3 regions of the Thauera sp. AutoDN2 genome follow, and region 1 is predicted to be linked to each of the others. Evidence: predicted binding sites of a transcription regulator. Region 1 holds the regulator's gene; each other region holds the start of a gene.
What was found. The regulator sigma-54, encoded in region 1, starts transcription at its own class of promoters, with help from an activator protein. The targets are predictions, from matches to a motif close to TGGCACGCTTNCTGCTNA.
Positions count from the first base shown of each region.

Region 1 (3,269 bases):
GTCAGGCTGGTCTGCCGCATGGGCGCCCCAGTTCATGAACATCTGGTGGATGTGTGCCGCATCCGGCGCATTCAGCAGCGCTTCGCGGAATGCGCGATCGCTGAACATCTGCGCAAGTTCGGAGAGCAACTGCAGGTGTGTCTCGTTGGCCTGTTCGGGCACGAGCAGTACGAACAGCATGCTGACCGGGCGGCCGTCCGGCGCATCGAACTGGACTGGTGTGGCCAGGCGCAGGAAGGCGCCCGCTGCATCCTTGAGGCCCTTGATGCGGCCGTGCGGGATCGCGATGCCTTGCCCGAGGCCGGTGGAGCCCAGGCGTTCGCGGGTGAACAGGCTGTCGAAAACGGTGCTGCGACCGATGCCCTGGTTGTTCTCGAAAAGCAGGCCGGCCTGCTCGAAGACGCGCTTCTTGCTGCTGGCGTCGAGGTCGACCACCACATTGGAAAGTGGCAGGAGTTGGGATATCAGGCTCATTCGCAGGTGTGCAAACACGACGCCCCGGTCTTCCAGGTCGCCGGGGCGACTGTCGTTCCGGGGCGGGCGCCGCAGGCGTCGTCAAAACGCGCGCATTATAACCACAACCGCGCCCCGGTCATGGGGCTGTAACGAAAGGCTCAGTCCTCGGGGGTCTGGTGCTTCAGCGACTCGTGGTTGTGCTCGGCCATCTTCTGCTTGTATTTCTGCACCTGGCGGTCGAGCTTGTCGGTCATCGAGTCGATGGCGGCGTACAGGTCGGCATCGTCGCTTTCAACGAAGATGTCCTTGCCGCGCACGTGCAGGGTCACTTCGGCCTTCTGCTTGAGCTTCTCGACGGAGAGGATTACCGCAACGCTGGTGACGTTGTCGAAGTGGCGGATGACGCGATCGAGCTTGGAGGTGACGTAGTCGCGGATGGCCGGGGTAACTTCGACATGATGCCCGGTGATGTTGAGATTCATGGTGACTCCTGTGGTTGTCAGATGGATTTGCGCATGCTGACCGGCGGGATATTGAGGGATTCGCGATACTTGGCGATGGTGCGCCGTGCGACCACGATACCCTGCTGGCCTAGAATCTCGGCAATCTTGGCGTCGGACAGCGGCTTCTTGCTGTCTTCGGCTTCCACCAACTGGCGAATCAGCGCGCGAATCGCCGTGGAAGAGGCCGCCCCACCGGTGTCGGTGGCGACATGACTGCCGAAGAAATACTTGAGCTCGAACACGCCGCGCGGTGTCGCCATGTACTTTTGCGTGGTCACGCGCGAAATGGTCGACTCGTGCAGTTCAAGCTGGTCGGCGATCTCCCGCAGCGTGAGCGGGCGCATGGCCACAGGGCCATGATCGAAGAACTGCCGCTGCTGGTCAACGATGGCCTGGGAAACGCGGAGGATGGTGTCGAAGCGTTGCTGCACGTTGCGGATCAGCCAGCGTGCCTCCTGCAACTGGCCGCCCAGTCCGCCGCCCTGGCCGCGGTTCTGCTGCAGCAGGCTGGCGTACAGGCGGTTGATGCGCAGGCGCGGCATGGCGTCCTGGTTGAGACTGACCGACCAGCGCCCGCGCACCTTGCGTACGACCACGTCGGGCAGCACATAGCGTGTCTCGCTGGTGGAATAGCGCGAGCCGGGGTGCGGGTCGAGGCTGCAGATCAGTGCGTGCGCCGCGCGCAGCGATTCGTCGTCCGAGCCAGTGAGCTTCTTCAGTTTGGCGAAGTTGCGTTCGGCGAGCAGTTCCAGGTGCTTGGTGGCGACCTCGAGGGCGAGTGCTCGCGTCGCGCAGTCGGGCAGTGTGCGCAACTGCAGCGCGAGACATTCCTGCGGCGAGCGCGCGCCGATGCCCGCTGGTTCGAGGTTCTGCACATGGTGCAGGGCAATGCTCAGGTCTTCGAGTTCGATGCCCGATTCGGGCGGCAGCAGTTCGAGTAGTTCCTCAAGCGGCTGGTGCAGATAGCCGTCATCGTCCAGCGCCTCGACGATGAATCGCACCAGCGCGCGGTCGTGATCCGACAGCGGCGACAGGGCGATCTGCTGATCGAGGTGGTCGCGCAGCGAGATGCCGGCGGCCTGAAACTCTTGATAATCGACGTCCTCATCGTCCTCGCTGCGGCTGGAGGCCCCGGTGCCCACGCTGGACCAGTCGATGCCTTCATCCTCGCTGCTGCCCTCTCCGCCTTCATGCTGCAGGGCCTCGCTGCCGGACTCGGCGGGGCCTTCGCCCTGCGGCGCTTCCTGGTGGGATTGTTCGCTGGGCGTGCTTGCGGCGGCGGGCAGGAACTCGCCTTCGCCCTCCTCGCGCTCGAGCATCGGGTTGTCCAGCAGGAAGCGCTCGATCTCCTGATTCAGCTCGATCGTCGATAGCTGCAGCAGCTTGATCGACTGCTGCAGTTGCGGCGTCAGTGTGAGGTGCTGCGAGAGCTTGAGCTGGAGACTGGGCTTCATGGCGTGAGGAGGGGCGCGCAGTCAGAGCCGGAAGTGCTCGCCAAGGTAGACCTGGCGCACCTGCTCGTTCTCGATGATCTCGGTCGGTGCGCCACTGGCGAGCACACGGCCTTCGCTGATGATGTAGGCGCGATCGCAGATACCGAGCGTCTCGCGTACGTTGTGGTCGGTGATCAGCACGCCGATGCCGCGCTCCTTCAGGAAGCGGATGATCTTCTGGATGTCGATGACCGCGATCGGGTCCACGCCGGCGAAGGGTTCGTCGAGCAGGATCAGGCGCGGATCGGTGGCCAGCGCACGGGCGATCTCGCAGCGGCGGCGCTCGCCGCCCGACAGCGAGATCGCGGTGCTGTCGCGCAGGTGGTGGATGCCGAGTTCGATCAGCAGCTCTTCGAGCCGCTCGCTGACATTGCGCTTGTCCAGCCCCTGCAACTCGAGCACCGCCTGGATGTTCTCGGCCACGGTGAGTTTGCGGAAGACGCTCATCTCCTGCGGCAGGTAGGAAAGGCCCAGGCGTGCGCGGGCGTGGATCGGCAGATGGGTCAGATCCTTCCCGTCCAGGGTGATCTGCCCGCCGTCTGCGCGCACGAGGCCGACGATCATGTAGAAGCAGGTGGTCTTGCCTGCGCCGTTGGGTCCGAGCAGGCCGACCACCTCGCCCGAGCCGACCTCGAAGCCAACGTCGTGCACCACGGTGCGCGCCTTGTAGCGCTTTTGCAGTCCTGCGACCTTAAGCAGACTCATCGTGGGGCTCTTTCAGCAGCTTGCGGATCAGTTCGGGTGCAAAACCCCGGGTTTGCAGGAAGCGCGCCTGGCGGGCCCATTCACGGGTCTCGGTGGGCGGCGTGGAAAATCG
Region 1 is NZ_JBNCAR010000004.1:173,945-177,213, forward strand. Features, by position in the region: gene hprK (HPr(Ser) kinase/phosphatase) at 1-20, opposite strand, end outside; gene ptsN (PTS IIA-like nitrogen regulatory protein PtsN) at 1-474, opposite strand, end outside; gene hpf (ribosome hibernation-promoting factor, HPF/YfiA family) at 615-938, opposite strand; gene ACPT9U_RS04395 (RNA polymerase factor sigma-54) at 956-2,413, opposite strand; gene lptB (LPS export ABC transporter ATP-binding protein) at 2,435-3,157, opposite strand; gene recX (recombination regulator RecX) at 3,144-3,269, opposite strand, start outside.

Region 2 (3,269 bases), on a different contig from region 1:
TGATCCGATGAGCGAAATGAACGATCCGCAGGCAGAGGGCGCCGGCGCCCCCAACCCGACGAGCAAGATGGCTCGCCGCCGCGCGCGCGAACTCGCGCTGCAGGGCGTGTATCAATGGCTGCTGTCGGGCAACACGGCGAGCACGGTCCAACGTCACCTGGAATCGGAAACCGAGAACCTCGACAAAATCGACCGTGAGCTGTTCGTCAGCCTGCTGCGCGGCGCAACCGGTAGCGCCGACGAGCTGCGCGACTGCTTCACGCCGCTGCTGTCGCGCCCGGTCGCGGAGCTCTCGCCGATCGAGCACGCCATCCTGCTGCTCGGCACCCACGAACTGCGCCACAACATCGACACGCCGTACCGCGTGGTGATCAACGAGGCCATCGAACTCGCCAAGGGCTACGGCGGCACCGACGGGCACAAGTTCGTCAATGGCGTGCTCGACAAGCTCGCCGCACGCCTGCGCCCGGAAGAGGTGGAGGCGGCACGCCAGGCACGCCGCTGATTGCAGCAGGCTTTGCCGTGGGCGCAGGCGCGCCCGCGAGAATGGCGCCTGGTCTTGCCACCTTCGCGGGCAAGCCTGCCCCCACACGCAGTTGCTCCCGCGAGCGCAGTGTCCTCAGCGCCGCCTCGCCTGCATCCGCACCCGCCCGCCGGCCAGCAGGCGCAGCGTGCCATCCGCCGCAATGGCAAAACCGTCGACCTGCCCGGCGGCCTGCATGAAGCGATGCTCCTCATCCATCGCACGCGGTTCGCACGCCATCTTCGTCGCACCCAGCGGCGACAGTCGCAGCCCTTCGCCCGACAAGGCGTATTCGCCGAAATAGCGGTTGCACGCGGCGAGGCCGGACAGGCGCCCCTCGGCACCAAAGCCAATCGTCATGCGCGCGGGTTCGGCCACGGGCTGACCGTCGAGCTCGACCACTTCCCAGGGCTCGCCCTGCAGCAGCGCCGCAGGGTCGCCACCGCAACCCTGGAGCACCCGGTCCTGCCAGCGCACTTCCACCCTGTTCGGGTGCGGCATGCCGCTCATACCGTCCTCGCAGTAGCGGTCGAACACCAGCGCGCTGAGCGCCCCACCGGCGGACATCGCCTCGTAGCTGCGCAGGCCCTCGCCGTCGACGACGAGGGGGCTGGGCGCGAACACGTGCGTATCGCCCTGATCGAGCAGCAGCGACAGCCCGTCGGCGCGCACATCCAGCCGCCAGGCCGGTTCATTGCCCACCGCGCGGAACAAAGGCTTCTCCACCGCCAGGCCGCAGCCGGGCTGAGGCGCGCCGTCCAGTTCAAGCATCGCCGCATCACCCTTGACCCAGATCCAGGTGCGATCGTCATCGACCGACACCATCCTCGCACCCGACGCAGTGCGCTCGGGCCGCAACGTCCAGCTCCGCCCCTCCACCGTAAGCGTGGCCAGTTCTCCGAAGTGGCGCAGCGTCACCGTCCGCTCGCCGCAGCGGAAGCGCATCGGCGCCTGCGGATCGAGCAGTGCGACGGCAGCACGCTCCGCAGCCCCCTCCACGGCCGGGCGTGACGCGCTGAAAAGGCCGCAGCCAGAGAGAGCGGAGGCGGCGAGCAGGACAAGCGCCTGGCGAAGCAGTGCGGGCATGGATCAGTTCCAGAAACGGTTGATGGTTCGGGATTCTAGAATTCGCGCGCCACGGAGGCCAGGCGAACGCGCCCTGCCCGCAGGTGAAAAGAAACTGATCGTTTCTGCACGCAGATGAGCGCAGCGCGTCCACCCCCTTTGCAGCCTCGCAGGCTGCAGGCGTTGCCGCCTGGGGTTTCAGGGCCATGCGGCACGCTGGCACGCTTCTTGATCTCCCTTACCCGATCTTGCGGCAAACGCCGCTTCTCGAACGCGAGGGGAGACACATGCTTACAGCACCTACGACAAGCGCCACCGAGCCCGGGCGTCCGATCGAATCACGCCTCGAAATGAGCCGGCGCAGCTTCCTGCAGTTCTGTGCCACGCTCGCCACCACGCTCGGCCTGCCCAAGGGCGCCGAGGCTGCGGTCGCGAAGGCCATGGAAGCCGCCGAGCGCCCGTCGGTGATCTGGCTGCACTTCCAGGAGTGCACCGGCTGTACCGAATCCATGCTGCGCGCCGAGCACCCCACGCTCGAAAAGCTGATCCTCGACGTGATCTCGCTCGACTACCACGAGACCCTGTTCGCCGCGGCAGGCCATCAGGTCGAGGCGGCGCGCAAGGCGGCAATGGAACGCCACAAGGGCAAGTACCTGCTGGTCGTCGAGGGCGCCATCCCCACCCGCGATGGTGGTGTGTATTGCAAGGTAGGCAACCAGACCGCGATCGAACTCACGCGCGAATGCGCGCAGGACGCCGCGGCAGTGATCGCGATCGGCTCCTGTGCCTCCTGGGGCGGCATGCCGGCGACCGACCCCAACCCCACCGGCGCGGTGGGGGTGAACAAAATCATCGACAAGCCGGTGGTGAGCATTCCCGGCTGCCCGCCCAACCCCTACAACTTCCTCGCCACCGTCGTTCACTTCCTCACCTTCGGCGCCCTGCCGCCGGTAGACGCGCAGGGCCGCCCGCTGTTCGCCTACTCGCGCCTGGTGCACGAGAACTGCGAGCGCCGCGCGCACTACGACGCCGGCCGCTTCGCGATGGAATTCGGCGACGACGGGCACCGCAAGGGCTACTGCCTGTACAAGCTCGGCTGCAAGGGGCCGGAAACCTATGCCAACTGCCCCACCGTGATGTTCGGCGACGCCGGCGCCGGCACCTGGCCGGTCGGCTGCGGACACCCCTGCATCGGCTGTACCGAGGAAGGCGTCGGCTTCACCAAGCCGATCCACATGCTCGCCAAGGTCAAGAACGTAGAGCCGCCCGCGCTCTACCCCGGCATCCACGAATCCCAGGGCCAGGGCGCCACACTCGGCTCGGCCGCCGTGCTGGCCGCCGTCGCAGGGGCTGCGGCCGGCGCAGGCGCGGTGCTGGCCCGCAACCTCGGCAAGCAGCACGCCGCCAGCGAGGCCGCCGCCAAGCCGACCGAACGCGAGGGCGCCTGACATGAACGGCCGGCGCGATTTCTTCCGCCTCGCCCTTGCCGGCGGCGCGGCGGCGGCGGGGGCTGCCGCCAGTCCTTCGGTACAGGCCCGGGGCAATGCAGAGATCTCCCCCGATGCAATCGGACTGCTGTTCGACTCCACCCTGTGCATCGGATGCAAGGCCTGCGTGGCCGCCTGCAAGGAAGCCAACGACCTCCCGCTGGACTACAACACGCCCACCCACGGGCTGTGGG
Region 2 is NZ_JBNCAR010000031.1:30,687-33,955, reverse strand. Features, by position in the region: gene ribH (6,7-dimethyl-8-ribityllumazine synthase) at 1-11, shown strand, start outside; gene nusB (transcription antitermination factor NusB) at 8-505, shown strand; gene ACPT9U_RS14530 (META domain-containing protein) at 620-1,609, opposite strand; gene ACPT9U_RS14525 (hydrogenase small subunit) at 1,876-3,036, shown strand; gene hybA (hydrogenase 2 operon protein HybA) at 3,038-3,269, shown strand, end outside.
Region 2: the regulator sigma-54 is predicted to act here: its motif matches at 1,806-1,823, upstream of ACPT9U_RS14525 (hydrogenase small subunit).

Region 3 (3,269 bases), on a different contig from region 1:
CGCCCTACAACACTCTGCACAAGATGCACATCGAACAGGAAGATACCCGCGTCGAGCTGGTCTACGGTGAAGACGAAGCAAAATACCTGCTGCGCGACCCCGTCGAAATCAAGGCACTTTTTCGTGCGCTGCTCGCCAGCCGAGGGCTGGTCAGCGCACGCATGGTCCCCGGCGGGCAGAGTTTCATCACGGCCCTGATCGAGGCCGACGAGCAGCACGGCATCCTGCTCGATGCCAGCACAGATCCTCTACAGAACGACCGCATTGCCCAATCCGAGGCACTCGACTGCGTCACGCAGCTTGACCGCGTGCGGATCCAGTTCCTCGTTCGCCGCCCAGTGCGGGTAGTCGAGGAAGGCAAGCCCGGCTTTCGCGCGCCCTTCCCCAACACCGTGCTGCGCCTGCAGCGCCGCGAGTTCTACCGTCTGCAGACCCCTTCATCCTCGTCCCCGCGCCGCGTGGTGTGCAGGCTGCCCCTGCCGCTGGGCGACGGAACGATACGCGAGGTGGAACTGAACATCCTCGACATCAGCCGCGGCGGTCTCGCGATCGCCGTGCCGCCCGGTGGCGTCACGCTGGAACAGGGGGCCGCGTTCGAGGAGTGCACGCTCCTGTTGCCCGACAACCCACCGATCAGCGCACGACTGATCGTGCGCAACCTCTTCCGCATCACCCGCATGAACGGCGTCGAATTGCTGCGGATCGGCTGCGCCTTCGCCAATCTCTCGCGCGGCGCAGGCGACGCCATCCAGCGCTACGTCCTGCGCATGGAACGAGAGCGCAACGCGCGCGAGCGGGGGCTGACTTGACATCCGAGACCATGGAAGAAGAGAAAAAGACCTTCACCCCCGTTCCACCCATGCAGGACGCGGGATTCGAGCGCTACATCCTGCGCGGTCGGGGACAGATCCTGCAGGTGATGAAGGAACTGATCGACAACCGCTGCCTGATGTCGGCCTACATTCGCGGCGGGGTCTCCTACGTAAGCGCGGTGCTCAAGGTCATGCCCGATGACGAGGCGATCCTGATCGACGTGAGCCCGGACGCGGAAATTCACGCCAAGGCACTCGAGGCCGAGCAGATCCTGTGCACCACGCAGATCAACCGCATCCGCATCCAGTTCACCGCGACGGGCATCCGCAAAGTGGTCGACGAAGGCCGCCCAGCCCTGCGTGCGAGGCTCCCGACCGAGGTGCTGCGCCTGCAACGCCGCGACTTCTTCCGCCTGCAGGTGCCCATTGCGCACAACGTCACGCTGACGATTCCGCCAGCGGAAGGGGCCGAGCAGGCCCCCAGCGAGACACGCGTCGTCGACATCAGCGGCACCGGGATCGCGGTGCAGGTTCCGGCAGACCTGCGCGAGCTCACCATCGGGGAGGTCTTGCACGGTTGTACGCTGCGCCTGACGGACCGCGAGCCGCTGCCGGTCGACCTGGAGGTGCGCAACATCAACCGCCAGCTCCGGCCCAACGGCACCGAGCAGCTACGTATCGGCCTGCGGTTCGAATCGTTGCCGCGCAGTGCGGATACGCGCATCCAGCGCTACATCTTCAACGTCGAGCGCGAGATCAACGCGCGCACGCGCGGCGGCTTCTGAAGAACGGCGCAGCGATCGCTGCGCCGACGCCGGTTACACCGGCATGTTCATGATGTCCTGGTAGGCCGTGACCAGCCGGTTGCGAACCTGGACCATCTGCTGGAAGGACAGGCTGGCTTTCTGCAGATTGACCATCACGTCCTGCAGGTTCACGTTGGGGTCGCCTGCGGAGAAGTTCTCGGCCATCGCCCGTGCCTCGCCCTGCGCGGCGCTGACATCCTTGAGTGCGTTGCCAAGCACGTCGGCAAAGTTAACGCCCCCGGCGGGCGCGTCGGCGGGCGATGCGGCCTTGCCTTGTGCAGCCTGCGATACCGAGCGCAGGTCGCTCAGCATCTGGTCGATTCCACGGGTATCCATGTGCGTTCCCCAGCCTCAGGGTGTTTGGTGACGTCAGTGTAGCAGAGCAAGCGGCATGCCAAGCATTGGCGTGGTCGCAGCGCACCCTACCCGCGACCGCCGCGCCTTCGGGTGCCGCACCCGCGGGCAAGCCCGTTTCCACAGAGAAGCTCTAGGGGGCCCGGGTCAGCAGTCATGGCCCTCCTCACGGTACTGCTGCAGCTTGTAGCGCAGCGTACGCTCTGAAATCCCAAGCTTTTCAACGGTTTTCTTGCGCGAGCCGCCCAGCGCGCGCAACGTCGAGAGGATGTGTTCGCGCTCCAAGTCCTTCATGTTCGCCGGGCGCTGGGCCACTGCCTCGTGGGGGCTGGAAGCAGGAAGCGGGCCCGCCGCTGGCGGTAGCGGGGCGGCGTGCACGGGCGCGGCAGCCGGCGGCGGCGTGAGTGGGGGCGTGAGTGGGGGCGTGAGTGGGGGCGTGAGTGGGGGCGTGAGTGGGGGCGTGACTGGAGACGTGAATGCAGACAGATAAGCGGCAGAACTTGCCGGTGCAGCGGCAGGTGTTGCCGCCTCCGGATTCCAGTGCGGCAGGCACAGCCGCACAGTCTCTGCGTTCACCTCGTCGCCCGCCGTGAGGATGAGCACGCGGTGCATGGTGTTCTCGAGCTCCCGCACGTTGCCTGGCCAGCCGTAGCGCGCAAGCAGCACCTCGGCTTCGGGCGAGAAGCGCACCTGGCGCTTGAGCCGGGCGGCATGGCGCGCAAGGAAATGCCGCGCGAGCGGGACGATGTCGCCGGGGCGCTCGCGCAGCGCGGGAATCGCGATCGGGAACACATTGAGCCGGTAGTAGAGGTCTTCGCGGAAGCGTCCGGCGGCGACCTCGGCCGGCATGTCGCGGTTGCTGGTGGCGAGCACACGGATGTCCAGCGCCACCGGCTTCTTGCCGCCCACGCGCTCGACCTCGCGCTCCTGCAGCACGCGCAGCAGCTTGGCCTGCAGGCCGAGCGGCATCTCGGAGATCTCGTCGAGCAGGATGGTGCCGCCCTGCGCCTGTTCGAACTTGCCCGGCTGCGCCGCCTGCGCGCCAGTGAAGGCGCCCTTCTCATAGCCGAACAGCGTGGCTTCGAGCAGGTTCTCGGGGATGGCCGCGCAGTTGATGGCGACGAAGGCCTTGCCGGCGCGCGGCGAATGTTCGTGGATGTAGCGCGCGAACACTTCCTTGCCGGTGCCCGACTCGCCCGAAAGCATCACCGTGGCGTCGGTCTCGGCCACACGCGCAGCAAGCGCCAGCAGGTTGCGCGTAAGCGGATCCTCGGCCACGGTGTCTTCCGCATCGGGC
Region 3 is NZ_JBNCAR010000008.1:12,247-15,515, forward strand. Features, by position in the region: gene ACPT9U_RS06675 (flagellar brake protein) at 24-809, shown strand; gene ACPT9U_RS06680 (flagellar brake protein) at 821-1,597, shown strand; gene fliE (flagellar hook-basal body complex protein FliE) at 1,631-1,954, opposite strand; gene ACPT9U_RS06690 (sigma-54-dependent transcriptional regulator) at 2,120-3,269, opposite strand, start outside.
Region 3: the regulator sigma-54 is predicted to act here: its motif matches at 1,998-2,015, upstream of fliE (flagellar hook-basal body complex protein FliE).